2 regions of the Tessaracoccus zhenghani genome follow, and region 2 is predicted to be linked to the other one. Evidence: riboswitches for the same ligand, from Rfam matches in the RefSeq annotation. Region 2 holds a riboswitch; the other holds the start of a gene.

Region 1 (10,668 bases), 440 kb from region 2:
CTCCGTCATGGCGCGGATGTCGTCTGAGCTGAGGTAGACGCACCAGGTGGGGATGCCCATCTCGGGCTGCTGCACCATGGCGCCGCCGACGACCTCGTCACCGCGCATGATCATGTGGTAATTGCCGTACTCCTCGCCGGAGTTGTCGAACCGCCAGCCGAACAGGCTGCCGTAGAAGGCCTGGGCCCTGGGGAGGTCCTGCGCGTAGAGCTCGACCCAGATGGGCGCGCCCTTGAGAGTGGTGTCGGTCATCGTTGGCCCTTCTCATCGTGAGCCCGGTGGCTCACTGAGCAGCCTAAGCCGACGGGTGGGGCAGGTCCATAGCCTTCGTCACCCGGCTGGTGCGTGCCGTTCGATGAGGATGCGGCGGCCCTCGAACGCCCTGCTCAGCGTTGCCTGGTCCGCGTATTCCAGGTCTCCGCCGACGGGTAGGCCGGACGCCGGCCTGGTCACGCGGACACCGAAATCATTGAGCATGCGGCTCAGGTACGACGCGGTGGCCTCGCCCTGGGTGTCGGGATCCGTGGCGAGGATGACCTCCTGCACCTCGCCGTCGGCGAGGCGCTGGAACAACTCGCGGGTGTGGAGGTCTGCCGGGCCGCGGCCCTCGATGGGCGAGATGGATCCGCCCAGCACGTGGTAGAGCCCCCGGAACTCGTTGGTGCGCTCGATGGCCACCACGTCCTTGGATTCCTCCACGACGCACAACTGCGAGCGGTCGCGCCGGGGATCGCGGCAGATGCGGCAGCGCTCCTCCTGCGAAACGTTGAAACACACCTCGCAGAAGCGGGCGAGCTGCTTGACCCTCCGGAGCGTGTCGGCAAGCGCGTAGACGTCCTCCTCAGGTGCATCGAGGAGGTGGAACGCGATGCGCTGCGCGCTGCGCGGACCGATGCCCGGCAGCCTGCTCAGCTCATCGATCAGTTCCTGGATTGCGCCTTCGTACACTCAGCCCCCGAAGCCCGGCATGCCGGGCATGGTGGGGAGTTCGGGAAGCGTGGCGGCCGTGGCGGCGTCCACCTCTGCCCTGGCGGAGCGGAACGCGGCCACGATGAGGGCCTGCAGCGTCTCGATGTCGTCGGGATCCACCGCGGCGGGCTGGATCTCGACCTCCTGCATGTCGCCCTTGCCGCTCAGGGTGACGCTGACGAGCCCGCCGCCGGCGGTGCCGGTGAACGACTGGTTGCCCAGTTCCTCCTGCGCCGCCTGCAGGTCTGTCTGCAGCTTCTGCGCCTGCTGCATCAGCGCGTTGATGTCAAAGTCACCAAACATGTGTCACTCCTGAGTGGGGGTCGGTTACAAGCATAGAAGCCCTGCCGGATGGCCGGGATCAGTCGTCGTCGGCATCCCGCACCGAGATGACCTCGGCGCCGAACGCAGTGCTGAGCAGTTCCTCAGCGTTGTGGCCCGCGTCGAGCACCGCGTCGTCCGCCGACACCTGCTCCGACGGCGGGGGCGGCTCCATGCGGTCGCGCTCCTGCGGCTCCGGGTGCGGCTCAGGCTCCACCGGGGCGACGGGTGCGCCCTGGGGCCGCTGCGCCGGGCGGGCATCCTGCTCGCCGCTGGCCAGCACCGACTGGATGCGCAGCTCGACGCCGATCACCTCGATGAGCGCGTCCGCCAGCACATCGGCGCTGCCGCCGGAACCGAAGTTCTCCCGGGGGCCGGGCGCATCGAAGCCGAGCACGAGGGCGCCGTCGGTGATGTCGACCACCTGGGCGTGGTTGCTGAGCAGCATGAACGTGAACCGACGGCGGCGCTTGACCTCGTCGAGCACGTTGGGCCAGACCCGCCGCAGCTCGGCAGCGGTGAGTTGTCCCTGGGAAGCGGGGCGCCGCTGCTGCACGGCAGGCTCCGGGGCGGCCTCCGGCTGCGGGGCGGGCCGCTGCTCAGGAGCCGGTCGCTGCTCGGGGGCCGGGCGCTGCTCGGGGGCCGGGCGCTGCTCGGCCGCGGGACGTTGGGCTGGAGCGGGACGTTGGGCGGGCTGCTCGGGCGTGGGCCGCTGCTGTTCAGAGACCGCCGCGTCCTCGGCGGGTGCGGGCGCCGGTGCTGGGCGCTGCCGCTCATGCTCCGCCGCGCGCGGCCGCTCGGGCTGGCGCGGGCGGGCCGCACCGGTGTCCTGCCAGTCTTCGACGGGGGCTGCCTCGCCGCTGCCCATCATTCCGACGCGGCGCTCGAGCCTGTCCATCCGGGCGTGCAGGCCGCGTTCGTCGGCGTCCGCACCGGGCAGCAGGACGCGGGCGCACATCAACTCCAAGTGGAGCCGGGGCGCCGTCGTGCCGCGCATCTCCGTGAGGCCGGTGGCGATCACTTCTGCGGCGCGCGTCAGCTCGCCCGAGCCCATCCCCGCCACCTGCGTGGCGAGGCGCTGCGCCTGATCTGCCGCCACTTCGAGCAGGCCGTTGGTGGCGGCCTCCGGCACGGCGGCGAGGATCACCAGGTCACGGAGCCGGCGCAGCAGGTCTTCGGCGAAGCGCCGGGGGTCCTGGCCCACCTCGATGACCTTGTCGATGGTGTGGAAGACACCTGCGGAATCGCCGGCGGCGAAGGCGTCCATGATGTCGTCGAGCAGCGCATCCGGCGTGTAGCCCAGGAGCGCGGCGGCCTGCGAGTAGCTGACGCCCTCCTCGTTGGCCCCGCCGAGCAACTGGTCCAGCACCGACAGCGAATCGCGTACCGAACCGGCGCCTGCGCGCACCACGAGCGGGAGCGCGGTGCGGTCCACCGCCACGCCCTCGGCGTCACAGATGCTGGCCAGGTAGTCACTCAGCACCTTCGGCGGCACCAGCCGGAACGGGTAGTGGTGCGTGCGGGAGCGGATGGTGCCGATGACCTTCTCCGGCTCCGTCGTGGCGAAGATGAACTTGGCGTGCGGCGGCGGCTCCTCCACGAGCTTGAGCAGCGCGTTGAAGCCCGCCGTCGTGACCATGTGGGCCTCGTCGACGATGTAGATCTTGTAGCGGCTGGCCACAGGCGCGAAGTAGGCGCGCTCGCGCAGGTCACGTGCGTCGTCGACGCCACCGTGCGAGGCCGCGTCGATCTCGATCACGTCGATGGACCCGGGGCCACCGCGGGCGAGGTCCACGCAGGACTGGCAGATCCCGCACGGGGTGTCCGTGGGGCCCTCCACGCAGTTGAGGCAGCGCGCCAGGATGCGCGCCGAGGTGGTCTTGCCGCAGCCTCGGGGGCCGGAGAACAGGTAGGCGTGGTTGACGCGGTTGTTCTTCAGGGCGCGTTGCAGGGGGACGGTGACGTGCTCCTGGCCGATCACGTCAGCGAACGAATCCGGACGGTAGCGGCGGTAGAGCGCCAGCGGTGCCGCGGGAGCCTCGATGCGCGGGCTGTGGTCGAGCTTCGACGGCGGCACGTGCGTCACGGCCGGCAGCTCAGGCTCCACGTCCGGCTCCACCTCCGCGAAGAGGCTGGGGCCCGTCTGCTCAGGGATGGCACCGGGCGCCGGCTCATCGTCGAACAGGCTGGGCCCGTCCATGGGCTCGGAGCCGGGACCCTCATCAGCGATGGGGGCGTACTCGTCTTCTTCGATGTACTCGTCGTCCACGATTCCCACCCTATTGCAGCCTCCGGACATTCACCGGGCAAAAAAAAGGGCCCCTCGCGCACCCGGAAGAGCTCACTTGCCCTTGCTGCCTTCCGACCCTGGGGGAGTTGGGCGAGTTACCGCCGCGCGAGGAACCTTGGATCACTCTACCCCATCCTGACCGGCGCTTCACTTCGGCGGTTTCCCCCGAATCCAGATGTGGGGCGGTCCGGTGCCCCGAATCTGGATTTGGGGCCTTCCCCGCGCGGCGGCCCGACGCCCCGGATCTGGATTCGGTCCCGTCCGGCACCACGAATCTGGATTTGGGGTCTTTCCGGCGGCGGTGGCAGGGTGGCGGAATGGTCAGCAGTCTCGATCCCGCGCTCGCCGAGGTGTGGCGCGGCCCGTACCTCGAAGCGATCCACCACGGGGCGGTCGCCATCACCGGCCCCGACGGCGTGCGCCTCGCGCTGGGGGACGCCTCCACCCCGTTCCTCGCCCGCTCAGCGGTCAAACCCATCCAAGCCGTGGCCATGCTGCGCCACGGGCTCGACGTCGAAGGCTCCGAGCTCGCGCTCGCGGGCGCCTCGCATGACGGCGAGCCCATCCATGTCGACGGCGCCCACCGCGTCCTCGAGGGCGCCGGCCTCTCCCCCGCGCACCTGCAGACCACGCTCGCCTTCCCCTCCCGCGTCCCCCTCGACGCCTGGCTCGCACAGGGCAGGGGCGCGGAGGCGATCGCCCACAACTGCTCCGGGAAACACTCGGCCATGTTGCGCACCTGCGTGCGCGCCGGCTGGCCCACCGACACGTACCGGAACCCGGACCATCCCCTCCAGGTGGCCATCCGCGAGGAGTTGGCGGTCCAGACCGGTGCGCCGGTGGGCGACCCCGTCGTCGACGGTTGCGGCGCCCCCGCCTTCCCCACCAGCCTCACCGGGCTGGCGCGCGCCTTCGGGAAGCTCGCCGGCGCGACGGATGGCCCCGAGCGGCGGCTGGCAGACGCTTTCCGCGCCCACCCCGAGTTCGCGTCGGGCACCCGGCGCGACGAGGTCGTCTACCACCGTGAGGTCCCCGGCCTCATCTGCAAGGCCGGCGCAGAGGGCACCCTGGCGCTCGGCCTGCCCGACGGCACGGGAATCGCCATCAAGATCACCGACGGTCGCCACCGCGGCACCGTGCCCGTGGCGGTCGCGGTCCTGAAGGCGCTCGGCCACACGACGGCGGCCCTCGAAGCGCTCGACCCCGAGCCCGTGCTGGGCCACGGCGACAAGGTGGGCCACCTCGCGCCGTCGCAGCAGTTGCTGGCAGCGCTGGCGGAACTCGACGCCTGACCCGGTGCGGCGCCGGAGGCACCTGGCACTTAAGATTCTCCCCGGCCCCCTGTCACCTAGCCCCCGAAGGCTGCCCATGAACGCCGTCGTGCTGTCCGTCCTCGTGATGCTGATCCTGTCGGTACTGCGCGTCCATGTGGTCCTGGCGCTGTTCCTCGGCGCACTCATCGGCGGCCTGACCGCCGGGTTAGGCCTCGAGGCGACGATGGTGGCCTTCCAGGACGGCCTCGCCGGCGGCGCGAAGATCGCGCTCAGCTACGCGCTGCTGGGCGCGTTCGCCATGGCCGTGGCGCACTCCGGCCTACCGCAGCTGCTCGCGAACTGGTTCATCGCCAAGCTCGACAGCGCCGACATGTCCACCTCGCAGAAGGTGGTTGCCTGGGCAAAGTGGGGCATGCTCACCGGCGTGCTGGCGATGGCGATCATGAGCCAGAACCTGATCCCCGTGCACATCGCGTTCATCCCGCTGCTGATCCCCCCGCTCCTGGTGGTCATGAACCGGCTGCGGCTCGACCGCCGCGCCATGGCGTGCGTGCTGACGTTCGGTCTGGTCACCACCTACATGTTCCTGCCCATCGGCTTCGGCAAGATCTTCCTGTACGACATCCTCTACGGCAACATCAACAAGTCCGGGCTCGACGTGAGCGACGTGCCGGTCATGCAGGCCATGTGGATCCCGGCGCTCGGCATGGTCATCGGCCTGGCCCTCGCCGTCGGCGTCACCTACCGCAGGCCGCGGGGCTACGACACGACCGCCGTCGTGGACGTGGAGTCGCCGAAGGTGATCGACAGGAAGAAGGTCTTCATCGCGCTGGTGGCGATCGTCGCCTGCTTCGCCATCCAGACCTGGCTGACGCTGATCGACTCGGCCGCGGACTCGCTGCTCGTTGGGGCGCTGGTGGGTCTCTGCATCTTCGTGGTCACCGGCGCCGTGAAGTTCACCGACGCCGAGCACGTGTTCACCGGCGGCATGAAGATGATGGCGCTCATCGGTTTCATCATGATCTCGGCGCAGGGCTTCGCGGCCGTCATGCAGGCCACGGGCGAGATCGGCCCGCTCGTCGAGGGCACCTCGGAACTCTTCGGCGACAACCGCGGCATGGCCGCGTTCGCCATGCTGCTCGTCGGCCTGCTCGTGACCATGGGCATCGGCAGCTCGTTCTCGACGCTGCCCATCATCGCCGCCATCTATGTGCCGCTCTGCCTGGCGTTGGGCTTCTCACCGCTGGCGACCGTCTCGATCATCGGCACCGCAGGCGCCCTCGGAGACGCCGGCTCGCCCGCGTCGGACTCGACGCTGGGCCCCACGGCCGGCCTCAACGCCGACGGCCAGCACGACCACATCCGCGACACCGTCATCCCCACCTTCCTGCACTTCAACCTGCCCCTCCTGGCCGCCGGCTGGGTCGCGGCGATGGTGCTCTGACGCTCGGGCGGAAAATCCTCCGCCGGCTCTGCAACCTTCTGGCCGGCCACCGCGTATTAGTCGATGAAGGCCCTGGCCGCCCGGGGTTAGGAAATGACCGCGGCGCCGTTTACGATTGGCAACGATGTTTGCCTGGGAGGAAGCTCGAAATGCGTAAGAAGCTGTTGGGGGTCGCAGTCGCTGCCTTGGCGATGACACTGGTCGCACCGTTCGCGACCGCTGAAGAAATCAACCCCACCCCGCCGGGGGAACTGCCACCGCTGGCGGCCTCCCCCACACCCACACCCACCCCGACGCCCACGCCCACGCCCACGCCCACGGTGCAGCCGAAGCTGACACCCGAGCAGGCCGTCTACGTCACCCCGGGCTACCACCTGGTGGCCGGCCGCTACTGGTACACCCAGTGCGAGATGTACTCCTCGACGACAGTGCGGTGCCGCACCAGCATCTACGCCTCCACGGTCTTCCAGAAGGACGGCCAGTGGTTCACGCAGAACGCGTGGGTGTTCAACAACCTGACCTACCTGCCGTCCCCGCGCTCCGTGTGGGCCAACAACCCGTTGGGCAGCACCGGCGAGTGGACCGCCACGGACGGCCGCAAGTGGCGCTCCGAGTGCGACACCGCAGCCACCGGCCGCGGCGCCTGCCGCAGCTACGCCGTCGCCACCACCGCATCGGTGGCCACCGGCCAGGTGACGCAGAAGACCGATTGGGTGTTCAACGGCATCGTCAAGTTCGACAGCCAGTACAGCCCGTGGGTCAAGAGCATCCCCGCCAGCAACCCGCGCCCGGCCGGCGTGCCGTACCCCACCGCCCCGGTGCCCGTCGTCACGCAGCCGCTCGTGCAGTCCGGCTTCCGGCTGGACCAGCGCTGCATGACCGGCCGCGCGTTCTGCGTCTCGAAGGACCAGAACAAGATGGCCTGGGTGATCAACGGCAAGGTGCAGACCATCGTCGACGTGCGCTTCGGTAGGACCGCCACTCCCACCCGCAACGGCGCCTTCAAGATCGGCTGGAAGTCGCGTGACCACTTCTCCAGCATCTACAAGGTGGAGATGCCGTTCGCGCTGTTCTTCGACGGCGGCATCGCCATCCACTACTCCGCCAACTTCGCCCGCGTGGGCTACAGCGGCGGCTCCGGTGGGTGCGTCAACGTGCGTGACTACGCTCAGATGGAGCGCTTCTTCGACATCGCCCGCGTGGGCGACAAGGTGATCGTCTACAACTGATCCACCCTTCCCCAGGCACTTCGACGGCGCGCCCACCCCGGGCGCGCCGTCGCTGCTTTTCGGCCGATTTGAGGCCAAGCGCGCAACTCCGGTAAGTTTCTCCCTGGAGGATTCGCCTAGAGGCCTATGGCGCTCGCTTGGAAAGCGGGTTGGGTTAACGCCCTCACGAGTTCGAATCTCGTATCCTCCGCCACTGCGATTCCCGCCCTGACCAGGGCGGGAATCGCTGTTTCTAGTTCAGAACTGTGTCCGAAACGCGATTCGTGCCCCAAATGTTCCCCGAGTCTTTTTGGAGTGCGGGGCTTCATGGGGGCCCTCGTATCAATTACCGAGCGGGCGCAGGACCGAATCTCGCACCCCGACGCCGCAAAATGAGTTCCGTCATGGGCGTCACCATCCACCCCCAAGCCAGCAACCATCCTTGCCCCGAATAGTTGTCCCTCCAGCAGGCTGCGCTCTTCTACGGCGTCACCACGGTCGACGGTCCCGAAATTGACTATCGCGGATCGCGGATGCATCCTTAGCGGCAGATACACGTATGCGTGCTCTGGGGGCGGTGAAATTCCGCACCGGCGGTGATAGTCCGCGACCCGGCCAACTTGTTGGCCGGTTGATCAGGTGGAAATCCTGGACCGACGGTCAAAGTCCGGATGGGAAGCGCACGCTACGGTCAGCGGCAGCGTACCTGCCGCCTGATCGTGTTGCCCCCGAGCGCGCCCGATAAGGGAAGTGGGGGCGCCGTGACCGAATCACCGGCGGAACTGGCCGCGATGCGACGCGCCCTCGGTTTGGCCGTCGCCGACGATGCGCCGATCGGGCCGAATCCGCGCGTGGGCTGCGTACTGCTGGCGCCTGAGGGTCGGCCCATCGCCGAGGGCCACCACCGCGGCGCGGGCACGCCGCACGCTGAGGTCGACGCGCTCGCGGCAGCCGGTGATCGCGCGAGGGGCGCGACCGCCGTCGTGACGCTCGAGCCGTGCAACCACACGGGCCGCACCGGACCGTGCACCGAGGCGCTGATCGCGGCCGGGGTGCGTCGGGTGGTGTTCGCACAGGCCGATCCCAACCCGGAGGCCGCCGGCGGCGCCGGGCGGCTGCGCGACGCTGGCCTGGACGTCGAGGGCGGGGTGCTCGCTGACGAAGCGGCCGAGGTGAACCGCCGGTGGACAGTCGCCGTCACCCGAGGCCGGCCCTATGTCACGTGGAAGTTCGCCGCGACCCTGGACGGGCACACGGCCGCCGAGGACGGCAGCTCGCGCTGGGTGTCCTCCCGCGCCGCGCGTGCGGACGCGCACCTGCTTCGCGCACGCTGCGACGTCATCCTCGCCGGGACCGGCACCGTGGCCGTCGACGACCCGCACCTCACGGTCCGCGACCCCGACGGCGCCCCGCTCCGGACCCAGCCGCTGCGTGCCGTCATGGGGTTTCGCGACCCGAAACCGGGAAGTCGAGTGCTCGACACGGCTGCTGAGACGGTGCATCTGCGCACCCGCGACCCACGGGCCGCCCTCGCCGAGTTGCACCGCCTTCAGCGACGGCACGTGCTACTCGAAGGCGGCCCCACCCTGGCGGCCGCGTTCCTGCGCGAGGACCTGATCGACGAGGTGGTGGCCTACCTCGCACCCACCCTGCTGGGAGCGGGAACGCCCGTGATCGGCGACCTCGGTATCACCACCATCACCGACGCTCTGCACCTGAGCCTCACCGAGGCCACCCTGCTCCCGCCGCTCGACCCTGGCGACCCGCCCAATCTGCGGCTCACCCTGCAACCGACCCCTCCCGCCCCCCTCCAAGGAGAATGATGTTCACCGGAATCATCGAAGAACTGGGCCACGTGGTGGCCCTGGAGCCCTACCCTGACGCGCTGCGCCTGACGATCACCGGGCCTTTGGTCACGAGCGACGCGACCCCGGGCGACTCGATCTCGGTCAACGGCTGCTGCCTGACCGTCGTCGCCCTCGACGGACCCACGTTCACCGCCGATCTGATGCAGGAGACCCTCGACAAGACCTCCCTCGGATCCCTCGCGCCTGGCAGCCCGGTCAACCTCGAACGCCCGGTCACCGCCACCGCACGACTCGGCGGCCACATCGTCCAGGGCCATGTCGACGGCACCTGCCACGTGGTGTCCCGCGAGCCGAGCGAGCACTGGGACACCGTCACGTTCTCGCTGCCCACAGAGCTGGCCCGCTACGTGGTGGCGAAGGGATCGATCGCCGTGGACGGCACCAGCCTCACGGTGATCTCGGTCGACGACGACGCTGGGACATTCACCGTCGGCCTGATCCCGGAGACGCTCGCCCGCACCACGCTGGGCCTGCGGCAGGTGGGCGACCCGGTCAACCTGGAGGTCGATATCATCGCCAAATACGTCGAGCGGCTGGTCACGCGATGATCCGCCTGGACACCATCGAGCGGGCGATCGCCGACGTCGCCGTTGGCCGGGCCGTGGTGGTCGTCGATGACGAGTCCCGCGAGAACGAGGGCGACATCATCTTCGCCGCCGAGAAGGCCACCGCCGAGCTGATGGCCTTCACCATCCGGCACTCGAGCGGCGTGATCTGCGCTCCCATGCCCGGAGATCTGCTGGACCGCATGCAGATTCCGCTGATGACCCGAGACAACAACGACCAGTACCGCACCGCCTTCACCGTCACCGTCGACGCCCGCCACGGCGTCGGCACCGGAATCAGCGCCGCCGACCGCGCCCACACCGTCCAGGTCCTGGCAGATCCCGACACGCAACCCGCCGATCTAACCCGCCCTGGCCACGTGTTCCCGCTGCGCTACCGCGAGGGCGGAGTGCTGGCCCGCCGCGGACACACCGAGGCCGCCGTCGACCTGGCCAGGCTCGCCGGGCTGCACCCCGTCGGCGTCCTGGTGGAGATCGTCAACGACGACGGCACCATGAAACGCGGCCAACAGCTCCGCGATTTCGCCGACGAACACGGCCTCGCGATGATTTCCATCGACGACCTCGCCGCGCACCGCGAGCGGGCCGAGCAGCTCGTCGAGCGTGTCACCGAGGCCCTGCTCCCCACCCGCCACGGCGACTTCCGCGCAGTCGGCTACCGCAGCAGACTCGACGGAGAGGAACAGGTGGCCTTGGCGCTCGGCGAGATCACCGGCCCCGAACCGGTC
Region 2 (10,668 bases):
GATTCAGGCGGGGCACACCTGCAGGTGCGGATCTGCCTGCTCTGCGTCCAGGAGGGCGCGGGCGGCAGCTTCCCGCTCTGCCACGACGAGGCGCCGGTGCTGATAGCGCCAGGCGATGAGCAGCGGGATCAGTGCGGCCACCCAGGCAGCCGGTGCCGCCAGGATCACGGCGATGAACCCGACATGAGGGACCACGAAGAGGCCGATGACGCCACGGGCCACGAGCTCCAGCACGCCAGCCATCGTCGGGGCCATCGTCGAGCCGAGGCCCTGGATCACGTGGCGGATCACGAACAGGACAGCAAGGATCGCGTACAGGGCGGCGTTGATGACCAGGTACCGGTGGGCCATGTCCACCACCTGCGGCTCCCCCTCACCCAGGAACATCCGCACCATCAGCGTGCCCCCGAAGAAGATCGCCACCCCGAGCACCAGCGCCATGCCCATGGCAAGCAGGAGCGCCTGCCGCACGCCGATGAGGATCCTGCGCCACTGACGACCGCCGGCGTTCTGCGCGACATAAGTGGTCATCGCAACTCCGACGGTGGCCAGCGGGATCACGGCCACCTGATCGACGCGCATGGCCGCGGTGAAGGCGGCCACCGCGTCGGTGCCCAACCCGTTGATGCCGAACTGCAGCAGCGCTGCGCCGATCGCGATGATCGACATCTGGAACCCGAGGGTGACGCCCAGCTTGGTCGACTCCCTCAGCTTGGGCATCTCCAGCCGCCAGTCCGCCCGGTGCAGGTGCAGGTCGGGCATCCGGCGCCAGATGAGGATGAGGCACAGCACCACCGACACGGTCTGGGCGATCAGCGTGGCCAGCGCGGCGCCGCCCACTCCCGTGCCCAGCACCGCGATGAACACGATCACCAGCACCACGTTGAGGACGGTGGAGATGATGAGGAACACCAGCGGGGTCCGGCTGTCGCCCAGGGCCCGGATGACGGAGCTGAGGTAGTTGAACGCCACCGTGGCGAACGAGCCGCTGAACAGCACGACGAGGAACGTGGTCGACTGCGGCATCAGTTCCTCGGGCGTGCCCAGCCACGTCAGCAGCGTATGGGCCCCCAGCGTGCCGACCAATGTGATCACCAGCGCCACCATGGCGCTGATCAGGACACCCCGGGCCACCGCGCGGCGCATCCCCGGCAGGTCCTGAGCCCCGAAGGCGCGGGCAACCGGGATCGCCAGACCCGCGGAACAGCCGATCGCGAAACCGAACAGCAGGAACTGGAGGCTGCCGGACGCCCCGACCGCAGCCAGGGCATCGACACCCAGCAGGCGTCCGACGACGATGGCGTCGGAGACGGCATAGGCCTGCTGGAACAGGTTGCCGATCAGCAGCGGGAGCGTGAAGAGCACGATGAGCCGGAGGGGCGACCCGACGGTGAGGTTCTTGGCCATGCAGGACCTTCTGGGAAGTTGGGATGAATGGGACCGCGTCGTTGGTGCATCGGGTCGTAGGACTCTTGGGTCCGACGTTCTGCGGCGATCAGCGACAAATTGTATTGCCATAGCTCAAACAACTCAACTCGGCAAGTTTCCCGCGCCGGCACCATCATGGACGCCCTCCCCGCCTTTTCGGCGGAGCGTCCACCGCGTAGGCTGACCCGCATGGTTCGTGCAATTGTGGTTCGTGAGGCAGGCTCTGCGATAGAAGAGGTCGGCGAGGAGTTCCTCGACGGTGACGGCGGGATCGTCGTCGACGTGAAGTTCTCGGATCTCAACTACAAGGATGCGCTCGCGGTCACCGGCCGTCCCGGCGTGGTGCGCAAGCACCCCCTGGTCGCGGGCATCGATCTGGTCGGCCGCGTCGCCGAGTCAGACGATGAGAGGTTCTCCCCCGGTGACTGGATCATGCTCAACGGCGCCGGTCTCTCCGAGACCGAGCACGGTGGCTACGCCACGCGGGCGAGGATCAGCGGCGAGTACGCCGTCGGCCTCCCCGAGGGCCTCTCCCCCGAACAGGCTGCGGCGCTCGGCACCGCCGGCTACACCGCCGCCCTGGCCGTGCTGCGGATCCTGAGCGAGAACATCATCCCGGACGACGGCCCGGTGCTGGTCACCGGCGCCACCGGCGGCGTCGGCTCCATCGCCACCCAACTGCTCTCCAACGCCGGTTATGTCGTCTACGCGACCACCGGCAGGGCGGAGCAGCTGGGCGACTACCTGCGCAGCATCGGCGCCGACGAGGTCATAAACCGCGCCAGCCTCAGCGAGCCCGGCCGGCCGCTCCAGAAGGCCACCTACTCCGCCGTCGTCGACTCCGTGGGCGGACAGACGCTGGCCAACGCCATCGCCCAGACCAACAAGGGTGGTCTGGTGGCCGCCTGCGGCCTGGCCGGCTCCCACGATCTGCCCACCACCGTCATGCCGTTCATCCTGCGGGGCGTCACCCTCGCGGGCATCGATTCCGTGTGGGCCAACCTCGACGACCGGGCCGACGCCTGGCGCATCCTCGCCCGCGGGCTCCAGCTGGACATGCTCGACGCGATCACGGAGCGGGTGGACCTCGACGGCGTGCGCGCAGCCGCGGAAGAGATGATGGCCGGCCAGCGCCACGGCCGCACGCTCGTCACCATCTGATCGGACCATTCATCGGGCTTTTTCCTTCTTTGGATTGTTTCCAGAAAAGGCGCTAAGGTTCCTGTCATGCACGATTGGCCCACCGCACTCAAGGACGCCGGCATGCGCGTCACTGCGGGCCGCGTTGCCGTCCTGACAGTCCTGACAGACCACCCGCACATGCGGGTCGGCGACGTGACGGAGGCGGTGCGGGAACGCACCGGCAGCGCGTCCGTCCAGGCGGTCTACGACAACCTCGCCGCCCTCCACTCCCACGGCCTCATCAGACGCGTGGAGCCCGCCGGACAACCGCCGCGCTACGAGTTGGAGAACGGCGACAACCACCATCACCTGATGTGCCGCAGCTGCGGAGACATGCGTGATGTCCCGTGCGCAGTCGGCGCCGCCCCCTGTCTTTCCGCAGCGGATGACCACGGCTTCGTCATCGACGAGGCCGAGGTCATCTACTGGGGAACCTGTGCAAATTGCAACGAAAGGTGACAATGACCCAGTTCTCCGGCGAGTACCAGCCCACCGGCCCTTCGACCCGCCTGAACGGCGCCCCCGCAGAGTCGGATGCCCACTCCCTGACCGTCGGCAACGACGGCCCGATCGTCCTGCACGACGTCCACCTGGTGGAGCAGCTCGCCCACTTCAACCGCGAGCGGGTGGCGGAGCGCAGCCCCCACGCCAAGGGCTCGGGCGCCTTCGGCACCTTCACGGTCACCCAGGACGTCACGAAGTACACCAAGGCGGCCCCGTTCCAGCCCGGCGCCGAGACCCGCATGCTGACGCGCTTCTCCACCGTCGCCGGCGAGCAGGGCTCCCCCGACACCTGGCGCGACGTGCGCGGCTTCTCCGTGCGCTTCTACTCCACCGCCGGCAACCTCGACATCGTGGGCAACAACACGCCGGTGTTCTTCGTCAAGGATCCGCTGAAGTTCCCCAACTTCATCCGTTCGCAGAAGCGCCACCCCGCCACCGGCCTGCGCAACACGAACATGCAGTGGGACTTCTGGACCAACTCGCCGGAGACCGCCCACCAGGTCACCTACCTCATGGGCGACCGGGGCCTGCCGGCCACCTGGCGCCACATGCACGGCTTCTCGTCCCACACCTACATGTGGGTCAACGCCGAGGGCGAGAAGTTCTGGGTGAAGTACCACTGGCGCAGCAACCAGGGTGAGAAGAACCTCACCAACGCCGAGGCCCAGCGGCTGGCCGGCGAGAACGCCGACTTCCACCGCGCCGACCTGTTCGACGCCATCGGGCGCGGCGAGTTCCCGTCGTGGACGCTGCACATGCAGGTCATGCCGTACGAGGAGGCGAAGACCTACCGCTTCAACCCGTTCGACCTCACCAAGATCTGGTCCCACAAGGACTACCCGCTGATCGAGGTCGGCGTCATGGAACTCAACGAGAACCCGGTCAACTTCTACGCGCAGATCGAGCAGGCAGCGTTCTCGCCGTCGAATTTCATCCCGGGCACCGGCATCTCGCCGGACAAAATGCTCACCGCCCGCGTGTTCGCCTACCCGGACGCCCAGCGCGCCCGCATCGGCTCGAACTTCCACCAGCTCCCGGTGAACCAGCCCATCACGCAGACGAACAACTTCGCCGAGCAGGGCCACATGCAGTACCTGCACACGGGCGCGGCCCCGGTCCACACCTTCAACAGCTACGGGCGTCCGTACTCGGACGCCGAGGTTGTGGATGAGGCGGGCTGGGAGGCTGACGGCTCGCTCGTGCGTGCCGCCATCACCCGGCACGCCGAGGACGACGACTTCGGTCAGGCGGGCACGCTGGTCCGCGAGGTCTACGACGACGCCCAGCGTGAGCGCTTCGTGGAGACCGTCGCCGGCGGCCTCTCCCAGTGCGAGCAGCAGGTCCAGGAGCGCGGCTTCTGGTACTGGAAGCAGGTCGACGAGAACATCGGCCAGCGCATCGAGAACAAGGTCCGCGGCCTCTCCACCATCGAGGACGAGGATTCAGTTGCCTGATTCTGGCCACTGACGGGGGCGGGCTGCCGGTGGGCGGCCCGCCCTTTTCCGTGCCATCTTGGCGCCGCTTCTGCGCCACCCTCAGGACGAACCGCTCAGAGGACGTCGAGGTACGCCTCGGCCGGAGCCGCCTCGATCACGCCGGCCTGGGCGAAGAACTCGCCCATCCGGCCGAAGGCCGTGGTGTCGACGGCGACGCTGACCTGACCGTCACGCTTCCACAACTCGGCGGTGGCGGCCAGCACCTTCTCGGCGGTGGCCCGCTGCTCCGGCTCAGCCATCGCCGGGACGTGCTCCGCGGTGGCATCCAGTGCGGCCTGCGGGTCTGCCACGACGGCCTCTTCGGCCTCCTTCATGCCGAGCGCCACGGCACGCAGGATGTCCTCGGACACCTTCGTGCCGGGCGCGATCAGGCTGGGCCCGACCAGCAGCGCCTCGCCGGGTTCGAAGATGGGGATGGAGACCGACGCGATGTTCTGGTTCTCCAGTTGGACGCCCTCGTTGTTGATGAAACCCATGGCGAAGTCCACCTGCTTGGCGGCCAGCGCAGAGAGCGTCGTGAAGCCGATGTCGACGAGCGTGACCTCGTTCTCCGTGAGGCCGGCCCGGTGGATCGCGCAGAGCGCCGCGTAGTAGCTGGAGCCGAAGTGACCCGGGATGCCCAGCGTGGCCCCGTTCAGTACGTCCAGGCCCGGGTCGGCCCCGAGCGTGGCGGGGTCGCCGCCCATCACCCGCAGCGGGTAGGTCTGGTACGAGGTGGCGAAGGTCCGCAGGTCGTTGCCGCCGGCGTTGGCCACCATCGCCTCATCGGCGGACGCGAAGACGATGTCCTCCTTGCCGCCCAGCACGGCACCCCAGAGGTCTTCCTGCTGGCCGTGGTGGCGCAGCGTCACGTCCAGGCCGTGCTTCTTGAATACACCCTCCCTCACGCCGAGGTAGAACGCGCTGAACTGCACGTTCGGGATGTAGGTGAGCCCGACGGTGAGCTTCCCGTCCCCCACCGCCTCCGGTTGCCTGCTGCCACAGGCGGTGAGGGTGGCCCCCGCTCCCACGGCGAGGCCACCCAGCAGCATGCTGCGTCGACTGATCATGTTGTTTCTCCTTGTAGGCGCGCCACTGCCGCTCGCTCCAGAAGCTGGACGAACGCGTACAGGGCCATGGCTGAGAGGCTGATCCAGGCGACCACGGCGAAGACGCCGGCGGTGTCTGCAGCCTCGCGGGACAACGTGAGCAGGGTGCCCAGACCGGCGCCGCCCATGACGAGTTCGCCGACGACCGCACCGGTCATCGCGAGCACCACACCGCCGCGCACGCCGGCCAGCACCGACGGGGCCGCCATGGGCCCCTCGATGTGGATCAGGCGTTGCCAGGCGCTGGCACCGTCGAGAAGGGCGTTCTCCACCACACGCATGTCGAGGGACCGGAATCCGACGATGGTGGTGGTCACCATGGGGAAGAAGGCGACGATCGCACAGAGCACCGCAATCGGGATGGTCCCGTAGCCGATCCAGAGCACCAGCAGCGGCGCCGTCGCTACGAGCGGCACTGTCTGCGTGATGGCGACGACGGGCTCCATCACCGCTGCGAGCAGCCGGGAATGGGTGATGACGATTCCCAGGGGGATCGCGACAAGGACGGCGAAGGCGACACCCAGGAGGGCCGCGCTCAGCGTCGGCGACAGATAGCGCCACGCGATCCCCAGCTGCGCCTGCGAGACCATGCGGGCGACGACGTCGCCAGGGCCGGGCAGGTAGAGCGGTTCGATCAGGCCGACGCCGGTCACCGCCCACCACACGCCCACCGCGAGGATGAGCGCAATGGTGGCAGGGATCCAGCGGCCGGCGGTGGGCCTGGTGCGTGCGGGGTAGGCGGACCAGAGCCCGAGGTGCGCAAGCCTGCGCGCCCTACGTCGCTCATCGGTGGTCATCTGCCCCGTCACTCCTTGTCCAGGCCCGGGGCACGCGTCGACAGTATGACCCGAGCAGACCCTCGACACCTCGCTGGATCGCGAGACGTCAGGGCGCATCAAGCACGCCGTCGGCGACGAGTTCCTCCCATCCAGACTTTAACTGTCGGTCTCGGAATTTCACCGAGTCAGCCCTTCTGGAGATCCAGAAGAGGTCGCGGACTGTCACCGCCGGTTCGGACTTACACCGACCCCGGAACACGTTTGCCGTCAACATTAGCACCGCGGCGCCGGAGTGCGCGTTTCCGCCGTCTCAGTAGGCGACCGTGAACCGCTGGCGACGGTGCGCCGGGCGCTCGATCTCGTCGACGAAGGCCTGTGCGTAGTCCTCGCCCGAAATGAACGAATTGCCCTCGTCATCGGTCAGCAGCACGTCGCCGCCGAGGCGGAAACTGCCCAGCCGCTCGCCCGGCGCGAACGCACCGAAGCCACCGGCGGGGCTGAGGAAGAACCAGTCGAGCGACTCGTCGCTGCCTCGCAGGTCCTCCAGCAGCCCGGCCATCTCGGTGGCCTCCGGCTTGAGCCAGTCCGGGAAGCCGTCCGTGTCGACGAGGCGGGGGCCACCCGGGGCGACCTCCAACGACGCGGCGCCACCGACGACGGCCAGCCGGGCGCCCGCTGCCCGGGCCTCCTCGGCGATCGTCCGCATGACCTCCCGCAGGCGGCCCTCGAGTTCACCGCGGGGCGACAGGGCCGTCGCGACCACGTCGGCGCCGGCGACCATCTCGCGGACGGCGTCGGGGTCGGACACGTCACAGGTGCGGTACGTCACCGCGTCGGTCTTCTCGTCCGGGACATGGCGGGAGACCGCAGTGACCTCGTGTCCGCGGGACGAGGCCTCGCGGACGATGTTGCTGCCGGCGTAGCCGGTGCCGCCGATGATCACGATGCGTGCCATGGGTGCAGTCCTTTCTCCAGGGCCTCTGGTAGCTGCCCACTGGAGCAAACCTAGTCCTGCCCTCCGGAGGTCTGGCGGGATCAGGCGGCCCAGAAAATGGCGTCGACGGCGTCTGCCGCTCGTCGCAACAACCGACGGGTGTCCTCCACCAGTCTGGACGCCTCACCTGCCCGGTAGCCGAGCAGCAGGGCGATGGCCGCCAGTTCGCGCGTGTCCGAGGGCAACGCGTCGCTGGCCCGACCACGCACCAGCATGATGGCGTCGCGCAGCATGCTGGCCCGGTGCCAGGCCTCCTGCAGCCGGACCGCCTGGCTCTCCGGCATGATCTCCAACGCGGCCAGCGCCGCCAGGGCGTCCATGGTGGACGTGGTGCGCAGCACCGCATGCTCGTGGCCGTGCTGCAGTTGCAGCAACTGCACCGTCCACTCGACATCCGACAGGCCGCCGGGCCCGAGCTTGAGGTGCCGGTCGCGCGGCACGCCCTTGGGGATGCGCTCGTTCTCCATCCGCGACTTCAGCTTGCGGATCTCAGAGATCTGCGCGCGGGTCAGGCCGCCGTCGGGGTACCGGAACCAGTCGATCCCGGTGAGCACCGCCTCCGAGAGCGCCCGCTCCCCCGCACCATGGCGGGCGCGCAGCAGCATCTGGGCCTCCCAGGTGGAGGCCCACTTCGTGTAATAGGTCAGGTACGACGACACCGTGCGCACCTGGGGGCCGCCCTTGCCCTCGGGGCGGAGGTCGGTGTCGATCACCAGCGCAGGATCCGGGCCCGGTTTGCCGATGATCTCGGCGGCGCGCCGGACCAGGTCGGTCGCCCTCGTGAGCTCCTCGCCCTCCGTGCCGTCGGGAACGACGAACATGCAGTCGGCGTCGGAGGAGTAGCTCACCTCATAGCCGCCCCACCGCCCGAGCGCGATGACGCCCACCGGCGGGGCGTCGATGGTGCGGCGCGCCAACTGCAGGCCGGCCTCGACGGTGGCGGACGCGAGGTCGCTCAGCGCGCCGCCCACCGCGGCGAGGTCGGCGTGCCCCAGCACGTCGCTCAGCGCGATGCGGCACAGCTCGGCGCGGCGCAGCGCCCTGACAGAGGCGATCGACTGGTCCGGGTCGTCGTAGCGGTTGGCGGCCCGGGTGAGGGAGGCGGTGAGCTCGTCGACCGAGCGTGGCCGCAGGTCGTCGGTGCTGGCGAGCATCTTGATGTGCTCGGGCGCGCGCTTCAGGAGGTCGACCACGTAGCGGCTCGACGAAGCGACCCTGGCCAGGCGTTGGGCCATGTAGCCCTCGTCGCGCAGTGCCCGCAGGTACCAGGAGGTCTTGCCGAGCGACTCCGACAGCTGGCGGAACGCGAGGAGCCCGAAGTCGGGGTTGGGCCCGTCGGCGAACCACTGCAGCATGGCGGGGAGGAGCTGGCGCTGGATCTCGGTGCCGCGGTCGCGGCCGGTGGTCAACGCGCGGATGTGGCCCAGGCCGGCCTGCGGGTCGGCGAAGCCGAGGGCCCGCATCCGGGTCTTGGCGGCTTCGGTGCTCAGTTGCAACTCGTCCGTGCGCACCTGGCTGACGACATCGAGCAGAGGCGAGAAGAACAGTCGCTGCTGCAGCTGCCGGACCCGGCGCGCGGAATCGCGCCACCGCTTCTGCAGGTCCTCGGCCGAGGAGCCCATCGAGCGGGCGACATGGCTGAGGGCCAGCTCGTCGTCCGGCATGAGGTGGGTCCTGCGGAGGCGGCGCAGTTGGATGCGGTGCTCCAGGACCCGCTGGAACCGGTAGGCGCGCGCCATCTCGGCCCCGTCGGCCCTGCCGATGTAGCCGTTGCCGATCAGTGCCATGAGCCCGTCGAACGTGCCGCGGGTGCGGATCCGCTCATCGGCGCGGCCGTGCACCAACTGCAGCAGCTGGACGGAGAACTCGGTGTCGCGCAGACCGCCGGAGCCGAGCTTGATCTCGCGGTCCTCCTGCTTAGCGGGGATCAGGGAGATCACCCGCTCCCGCATGGCGCGCACCTCCGGCAGGAACTCGGGCCGCTCCCCCGCCTGCCAGACCAGGGGCCACACGGCGTCGACGAACTCCCGGCCCAGGTCGAGGTCGCCCGCTGCGGGGCGGGCCTTGAGCATGGCCTGGAACTCCCAGTTCTTGGCCCATTTCGCGTAGTAGGCGCGGTAGCTGGCCAGCGTCCTGACGAGGGGGCCGGCTTTCCCCTCAGGACGCAGCGCCGCGTCGAGCTGCCAGATGCTGCCCTCGGAGGTGTGCGAGGAACAGATCCGGGCCTGCGCGGCGGCGAGCTTACCGGCGACGGCGACCGCTTCGTCGGCCGTTGCGCCCTCCGCCGGTTCGGCCACATAGATCACGTCGACGTCGGAGATGTAGTTGAGTTCCTGTGCGCCCGTCTTGCCCATGGCCAGCACGGCGACGCGGGCCTGCCGCCAGCCTGGCACCTCCGCGCGGGCGAAGGCCAGCGACATGTCCAGCACCACGTCCGCGACGTGCGACAGCTCTGCCGCGATCTCATGGACCAGGGCGTCCGGCTGCGGAGCGGAGAGGTCGCGCGCGGCGATTTCGATCAGCGCGGCGCGGTTGGCCAGCCGGAGCTGGTCGGCGCTGCCTGCGGCCACCCCGTCGTCCAGGTGGATCCGGGCGTCGAAGAAGGCGCGCCACCCGGACAACCCACGGTGCACGGGTTCGACGGCGAGGATGCGCGCCTCGGCCGGGTGCCTCACGAGCGTGTGGGCCAGCACGCTGGATCCGCCCATGACGAGCAGCAGCCGTCGGAGCCACGCCTCGTCCGACGCGATCTCACGGAAAACCTCCGGCGACGCGGCCTCGAGCCGCTCGAGCGAATCGAGCGCGAGGTCCCGGTCTGCCACGGGTTCGAACAGCGCCAGATCGACCGGGGGCTCACCGCCGAGCCTGTCCGTCCAGCGCTCCCAGACGCGGGCGGCACCGCTCGCGGAATCAAACCCGCGACGGGCGAACTCCCCCATCGGCGACTGGTATCTACCCATTGGCTCAGACTAGTGGGCGGCCCTCCCCCAGGGGGCGCGACGTTCCGACCTCCGCGACTGGCGCTGAGCGCCAGCCGGTTAAGCTGAATCGATGTTCAAACCCACCCCGAAGGTCGTCGCCGCGCTGCGTGAGCGCCTCGACGACGAGGGCCTGTCCGCGCTCGAGGTGGAGCTCAGGTTGCGCCGCCCGGATCTCACGCGGGTGCTGCTGCGCGCCGCCTCCGATCCGGCCCCGCT

Evidence for each region. A riboswitch is a leader RNA that binds a small molecule or an ion and turns the genes downstream of it on or off. The one in region 2 is predicted to bind FMN.
Region 1: it holds a riboswitch for FMN, as region 2 does, so the genes downstream of both, ribD (bifunctional diaminohydroxyphosphoribosylaminopyrimidine deaminase/5-amino-6-(5-phosphoribosylamino)uracil reductase RibD) here and ACX1DX_RS06105 (ABC transporter permease) in region 2, are expected to answer to the same signal.

The regions. Positions count from the first base shown of each region.
Region 1 covers NZ_CM137275.1:1,702,854-1,713,521, forward strand. The annotation lists gene ACX1DX_RS08205 (VOC family protein) at 1-252, opposite strand, end outside; gene recR (recombination mediator RecR) at 331-948, opposite strand; gene ACX1DX_RS08215 (YbaB/EbfC family nucleoid-associated protein) at 949-1,272, opposite strand; gene ACX1DX_RS08220 (DNA polymerase III subunit gamma and tau) at 1,331-3,589, opposite strand; RNA gene ffs (signal recognition particle sRNA small type) at 3,602-3,698, opposite strand; gene ACX1DX_RS08230 (asparaginase) at 3,898-4,872, shown strand; gene ACX1DX_RS08235 (Na+/H+ antiporter family protein) at 4,949-6,298, shown strand; gene ACX1DX_RS08240 (L,D-transpeptidase) at 6,448-7,527, shown strand; tRNA gene ACX1DX_RS08245 (tRNA-Ser) at 7,633-7,720, shown strand; FMN riboswitch at 8,066-8,194, shown strand; gene ribD (bifunctional diaminohydroxyphosphoribosylaminopyrimidine deaminase/5-amino-6-(5-phosphoribosylamino)uracil reductase RibD) at 8,298-9,329, shown strand; gene ACX1DX_RS08255 (riboflavin synthase) at 9,329-9,922, shown strand; gene ACX1DX_RS08260 (bifunctional 3,4-dihydroxy-2-butanone-4-phosphate synthase/GTP cyclohydrolase II) at 9,919-10,668, shown strand, end outside.
Region 2 covers NZ_CM137275.1:1,261,092-1,271,759, forward strand. The annotation lists gene ACX1DX_RS06075 (MMPL family transporter) at 1-2, shown strand, start outside; gene ACX1DX_RS06080 (MATE family efflux transporter) at 4-1,407, opposite strand; gene ACX1DX_RS06085 (MDR family oxidoreductase) at 1,618-2,589, shown strand; gene ACX1DX_RS06090 (Fur family transcriptional regulator) at 2,656-3,069, shown strand; gene ACX1DX_RS06095 (catalase) at 3,072-4,568, shown strand; gene ACX1DX_RS06100 (ABC transporter substrate-binding protein) at 4,664-5,659, opposite strand; gene ACX1DX_RS06105 (ABC transporter permease) at 5,656-6,495, opposite strand; FMN riboswitch at 6,611-6,739, opposite strand; gene ACX1DX_RS06110 (NAD(P)-dependent oxidoreductase) at 6,788-7,432, opposite strand; gene ACX1DX_RS06115 (bifunctional [glutamine synthetase] adenylyltransferase/[glutamine synthetase]-adenylyl-L-tyrosine phosphorylase) at 7,513-10,431, opposite strand; gene ACX1DX_RS06120 (sterol carrier family protein) at 10,523-10,668, shown strand, end outside.